Regions from separate parts of the Salirhabdus salicampi genome, predicted to be linked through region 1. Evidence: predicted binding sites of a transcription regulator. Region 1 holds the regulator's gene; the other holds the start of a gene.
The links. Region 1 encodes CtsR, which represses protease genes until heat stress. Its sites were predicted from a motif close to ATGGTCAATAAAGGTCAAACA; they were not measured.
Positions count from the first base shown of each region.

Region 2: the regulator CtsR is predicted to act here: its motif matches at 1,945-1,965, upstream of clpP (ATP-dependent Clp endopeptidase proteolytic subunit ClpP).

Region 1 covers NZ_JANBWE010000006.1:69,269-72,662, forward strand. Annotated here, with positions in the region: gene clpC (ATP-dependent protease ATP-binding subunit ClpC) at 1-268, opposite strand, end outside; gene mcsB (protein-arginine kinase McsB) at 282-1,349, opposite strand; gene mcsA (protein-arginine kinase activator protein McsA) at 1,349-1,897, opposite strand; gene NLW78_RS14655 (CtsR family transcriptional regulator) at 1,912-2,376, opposite strand; gene NLW78_RS14660 (MgtC/SapB family protein) at 2,574-3,224, opposite strand.
Region 2 covers NZ_JANBWE010000004.1:112,972-116,365, reverse strand. Annotated here, with positions in the region: gene gap (type I glyceraldehyde-3-phosphate dehydrogenase) at 1-130, opposite strand, end outside; gene NLW78_RS12470 (sugar-binding transcriptional regulator) at 171-1,202, opposite strand; gene NLW78_RS12465 (glutaredoxin family protein) at 1,337-1,585, opposite strand; tRNA gene NLW78_RS12460 (tRNA-Arg) at 1,703-1,774, opposite strand; gene clpP (ATP-dependent Clp endopeptidase proteolytic subunit ClpP) at 2,021-2,608, shown strand; gene NLW78_RS12450 (HPr family phosphocarrier protein) at 2,691-2,945, opposite strand; gene whiA (DNA-binding protein WhiA) at 3,089-3,394, opposite strand, start outside.

The DNA of each region.
Region 1 (3,394 bases):
GCTCTATTACTTTTTTGGCGCGCGGAGTATAGTGAATAGTTTGGGAAGTTTGCTCCCCTTTCCCAATAAGTTGCTCTACTTCTTGTTGAATCTTATCAGATGCCACGTTTAGTGAGGATAATGCTTTTGCAGCAATTCCTTCACCTTCTTTTACAAGGCCTAACAAAATATGTTCTGTTCCAATGTTATTGTGACCTAGTCTTACTGCTTCTTCTTGTGCTAATGCTAATACTTTTTGTGCTCTCTCTGTAAATCGTCCAAACATCATTGAGCCATCCTCCTTACGATTGTTCTAAATTTAATCTTTCGCGAATCAATGTTGCTCTTCGTACGTCACGTTCATCAGGTGTTAAAGTTTTCTTTGCATATTGCTGTAAAAAACCTGGTTGTGTTAATATCATTAACTCATTCAAGATTGTTTTCGGTATATGCTGAATTAAGCCTAAATCTATGCCTAATCGAACATCAGACAAACATTTTGATGCTTCTTTTGATTGAATAATACGACTATTGGTTAATACACCATATGAACGGAAAATCTTATCTTCTAATTGAATCCCTGAGTTGTTCATCACTCTTTTTCGAGCGTTACGTTCTTGTTCAGTAAGTTGTTGAACAACACTTTTTAAATCCTCGACAATATCTTTTTCAGACTTACCTAATGTGATTTGATTAGAAATTTGAAAAATGTTTCCTAATGCTTCTGAACCTTCCCCATAAATACCTCTAACAACTAAACCTAATTGGTTAATAGCTGGTATAATTCGATTCATCTGTTGCGTCATAACTAATGCGGGGAGGTGCATCATGACTGAAGCTCGAAGGCCTGTTCCTACGTTGGTAGGGCAACTCGTTAGATAACCCCTTTTTTCATCAAAGGCATACGTAATTTTTTCTTCTAGCCAATCATCTAGCTTTGAAGCTTGGTCTAGTGCCTCATCTAGTTGAAAACCCGGGTAATATAACTGGATTCGAATATGATCTTCTTCATTAATCATGATTGATACCTGTTCATTTTGGGATATTAAAGCTGCACCTGATTCGGTGTTATCCACTAAATTTGGACTAACTAGGTGCTTCTCTACTAATACCCTTTTTTGGATGTTTTCTAAACTAGACATCGGAACGATTTCAAAACTTTTATATTTACCAAAGGATTGCTTTTCAAACTGTTGCTGAAAAAATTCTAAAATTTTATTTAACGACCCTCGTGAAGCACTAATTGGAAATGGTACTTGATCAAAATTTCTAGCTAATCTAATTCGACTGCTTAATACGATATCACTATCAGGGCCTTCTTCCTTCATCCACGGACTTATTGCCTCATTAATAAATTGTTGCAATGACATTACGAATCACCGTCCTTGTCATTACGTAACTTTTGTTCTAATGTGCGGATTTCATCCCTAACTTTGGCTGCCTGCTCAAATTCTTCCTTTTCAATAAGAGACTGAAGTTTTACTTTATATTGCTCAATTTGCTTTCGGATATGGATGTCTCCACCTATCCTTTTCGGTATTTTCCCATCGTGCTTAGTATTACCACTATGGACCCTTCGCAATATTGGGTTTAAACGTTCATTGAACGTTTTATAGCAGTTGGCACATCCGAATTTTCCGGTAGAGGTAAATTGTTCATATGTCATACCACATTTTTCACACTTCAATTGATCTACAGCTGTAGAAAACGTATTAGGATGCCCACCTGCAAAGGAACTTGAATCAAAATTAAACAGACCTGACAATAAGTTATGAATGGAAAAGTTACTGTCACCATTATCCATATATCCTTTGTCTTGGGCACAGTATTGGCAAAGGTGTACTTCCGTCTTCTCTCCGTTCACCACTTGTGTAAGGTGAACAGTAGCGGGCCGTTTGTTACACTCTTGGCATTCCATTGGTACATCCCCCTTTATTGCCTATATTTTAAACACGCCAACATTGCCGTTAATATCTTAGATCTTAATTCATCCCTTAATGGCAATGGCAACGTTAAAACTTCACGGCTTAATGCACTTAACATTAGCTTTGCTTCCTGTTTATTCACTAATTGTTCCTCGATTAACCGATCGACAATGTGGAATGATGCTTGTTGGGATACTTTAGGTTTTGCCAACTGAATCATGTCATCCAGTAATTTTGCTTTCTCCTGTGGTTTTACTCGAATAATGCGTATATATCCTCCCCCACCTCTTTTACTTTCTACAATATATCCCTTTTCCAAGGTGAAGCGAGTTTTTATTACATAATTGATTTGAGAAGGCACGCATTGAAAACGATCTGCAAGTTCACTTCGTTTCACTTCAATTACGTTTTGTTGACTGGAATTTATAACATCTTTTAAGTAGGCTTCGATAATGTCAGATATGTTCCGCATGTTCCTCCACCTTACCTTCATTTTGACTTTGACTATCTTTGACTATACTTATATTATATCCAGAATGAAGGAAATTGCAAACAATTCGTTTATGAATTTACCCTTTATTTAACATCATATCCTACTTTAAATAGAAAAAACCTCTCCGCGTAATTTTGTCTAGCACAGAGAGGTTTTTCGTAACGAGGATGCTACCGTTACAATTTTGAAATGGATTGTACACCATCAATCTTTGTTAATTCATTTAATAATTTGCCATAATGAATATTTTGTTCCGGTTCCATTTCAATAATAACGGTTCGTTCACTAGGACTATTTTTCTCAATCTCCATCTTACTTATCGACCAGTTATGTTCATTAAAAATTGTGATAACTTCTTCTACTTTTTCTTGTGAATTAATAATTAAGCGAACAACGTTTTTATGACGATCTTTGCGAAAAAAACGGTCAAAATGGTTTAAGAAAATGAGGCTTAAAAGTACAACAATAGTTGTTAATACAGCTGGAGCATACATTCCTGCACCAACAATCAGCCCTAACCCTGCAACTGTCCATATCGAAGCAGCAGTAGTTAAACCTTTTATTGTTACACCATGCACCATTATAGTACCTGCCCCTAAAAAGCCAATTCCACTTATAACGTAAGATGGAATTCGGGCAGGGTCAAACCGAATGTTTGGATGTTTATCAATATATTGATCAAAGCCATATAACGACAAAAGCATCATGAGACAAGCACCTATACCAACAAGAATATGGGTACGGAAACCTGCTGAATGGTTTTTAAGCTCGCGTTCAAACCCTATTACACCAGAGAGTATAGCGGCAATTGTGAGACGAAGCATCATGATATCAAAATCTTCACCGAACCATTGTACAACTTGATTGCCTACCCCATTCGGTTGTCCTCCTTTTTCTATATATACTGAATATCATATGTCATTTTCTAACTATTTTATGTTTCATTTTCATAATCTTTAGCACTCTTTTTATGTAATTAGCCGTTGTTAGTATATCC
Region 2 (3,394 bases), on a different contig from region 1:
GGTGTGCAAGCATTTCTGCGTCGGTTAAATCGTTAATCGCTACAATTTCAACCTCATCATTTTTTAAAGCCGCACGAAATACGTTACGCCCAATACGTCCAAAACCGTTAATACCTACTTTTACTGCCATTGTTAAAATCCTCCTTAAAAGATATATAGATCATTTTTATTTATATAGAAAGGGAATTTCCCTTTACAAGCATTGTTGCTGCTGCTTCATCAGTAATCAGTACTGTACAGTGCGCTAATTTAAAATAAGAAGCGATAGCATCAGCTTTAGAAGCACCACCAGCTACAGCAATCACATGGGGAATTGTTTCCAAATTCTCCACTTGAAGTCCAACTGTACGCACTTTATGAATAATTTCACCACTTTTGTCAAAATAATACCCAAATGCCTCACCAACAGCATGAGCATCTTTTAACTTTTCCAGTTGTTGGGCAGGCGTTTTTCTTCTCTCTGCCATAGTCATAGCGTCACCGATACCATGAATGACCACATCTGCCTGACGAATCGTTTCTAAGATTTCTTTAACTGCTGGTTCCTCTATTAATGTGTGGTAAGACTCTTCACTTATCGGGTCTGGAACATATAAGAGCCTGTATGTACCTTTTGCTTTTTGTGCCATTTCAACACAGATCGTATTCGCTTGATTTTCCACTTGCTCTCCTAGTCCACCCCGAGATGGTACAAATAAACAATTTTCATAATTTAGAGGCTTCATCGACTTTGCGACAGCGGACATTGTAGATCCGCCGGTGACCGCAATCGTCATATGCTCTCCTAAAATTTGTTGAAGAAACTTTACACAAGCTTTCCCTAATTCTTGTTTTACCCGAGAAACATCATCACTATTACCAGGAACAACAATTACTTGTTGTAAATTGAATTTCTTTCGTAATTGTTCCTCTAAATCATCTAAACCCGATAGTTGGTTCATCACCGACGACAATTGTTCTACTAGATGAGTTCCTTCAGGTGTAATTGTCATTCCCTTTGCATTCACATCGACAAATCCTTGTTCCTGGAAGAACTCGACGTCCGAACGGATAAGTCGCTCTGGGTTATCGGTTTGTTCAGCTAAACTTCTACGGCCGATTGGTTGTAATAAACTTATAATCTTTAACAACTGGTAACGACGTTCCAATACGGTTAAAACATCCGGAGCAATTTTCTGTTGTAGTCGAATAATCTCTTGCATAAACAAGCTCCTTTGCCATTTGCTTCTGGGACTTATTTTGTCCCGCTATGGCATATAGTGTCCCAGTTAGACCAAAAAAATATAACCTTTTTTAGCAGTTTTAATTTTAACAGTTCTTTCCCTTATATGCAATGTTATGTAATCGTTTCTTTCAACAATTGTTCAACTTTTCCATAATTGAGATGCGCACCGTCTAATTCCTTGTTCTTTATCCTTATGACCGGAATTGATAAATGGTACTTTTCAAGCAAATATGGGTCTTGGTATATGTCAATTTCCTCAATAGTAAAATCATAATCGTCTCGAAATAGAAAAAGCAGCTCTTTTGCTTCATCACATAAAGGGCATCTTTCTTTTATATATAATGTGATTGTCGTATTCATTTTCAGCACCCCTTTCATTCATCTCACCTACATAACATTCTAACATGTATACATATAATCTATCGTACACAAAAAGCCTCTTTTGCATTTATGCAAAAGAGGCTTTCATTTAAGGAGCGCCCTCGGAGGGAATCGAACCCCCATTACAAGAACCGGAATCTTGCGTGTTATCCGTTACACCACGAGGGCAGTTATTATAAAAACGGCATTTTTTATTATACTTTTCAAAGCGAAAAAACGCAAGGGATATAACTGAAAATACCCGTATACTTCTACTATTTTTAGGTGAAAATAGAAATATTACATAGAACAACAGGAATGTTTGCTTTCACCTTGAATATTATGTACAGAAGGGTTTTTGTTTGACCTTTACTGACCAACTCTGTATCATAAAAGTATAGTTTAGTTAGCTAGATAAAAAAAGGAGGAGTTACTATGCACTTAATTCCAACAGTAATAGAACAAACAAACCGCGGTGAACGTGCTTACGATATTTACTCAAGATTGTTAAAAGACCGCATCATTATGCTAGGGAGTGCAATTGATGATAATGTTGCAAACTCAGTAGTTGCCCAATTGCTATTTTTAGCTGCAGAAGATCCTGAAAAGGATATCTCTCTATACATCAATTCACCTGGTGGCTCCATTACAGCAGGTATGGCGATTTACGATACAATGAACTTCATTAAACCAAATGTATCGACGATTTGTATCGGTATGGCTGCATCAATGGGTGCTTTCCTATTAGCTGCAGGTGAAAAAGGAAAACGCTATGCTCTTCCAAATAGTGAAGTAATGATTCACCAACCATTAGGCGGAACGCAAGGTCAAGCAGCAGACATTCAAATTCATGCGAAACGTATCGTTGAAATGCGCGATAAAATTAATAAAATCTTATCCGATCGCACAGGTCAACCACTTGAAGTGATTGAGCGTGACACGGATCGTGATAACTTTATGTCTGCCGAACAAGCACTTAAATACGGACTTGTAGACAAAGTAATGGAAAGTAAAAACGACTAACATGATTAAAACCCTTGTCATAATGACAAGGGTTTTGTTATATCGAAATTGCTCAACAACTCACAAATGTGATTAGAAAATATTATTCTTCTATTACGAAAGTCGAAAGCTTTTCTAACGCTTCTTCTGCGTCATCACCATCAGCTTGTAAAACAATGTCTTCCCCATTTCCGACAGCAAGGCTCATTAAGCCCATGATGCTTTTCGCATTCACACGCTTTCCGTCTTTTTTTAAATAAATATCTGCAGAAAATTGATTTGCCTCTTGAACAAATTTAGCAGCAGGTCTTGCTTGTAGACCAGCTGTTAACTGGACCGTAACTGTTCTCTCTATCACCGTCATTCCCCTCCCAATCGTTCCAATGGTGTAAACGTTATTCTATGAATATAAGAAAAGACGCTTTCAAAATGAAAGCGTTTTATTTTTTCTGTTATTATATCATGAACAGTTAGGAAATGGAATTTTTATGATGAAACATTTTACGTAATGGCACCTTTTCTTACCTTCTCGGCAAATTCATCAATTTTACGTAATCGATGATTGATGCCAGATTTACTAATGTTCCCTGATAACAACTCTCCAAGTTCCTTTAATGTAACATCTTGGTTTTCCAACCGAACTTCGGCTAGCTCTCTTAACTTATCAGGAAGCTTTTCCAACCCTACGGTCTTTTGAATATAGCGAATATTTTCAACCTGTCGGAAAGCAGCACCAATCGTCTTATTTAAGTTCGCTGTTTCACAATTCACGAGTCGATTGACCGAATTACGCATATCACGCATAAT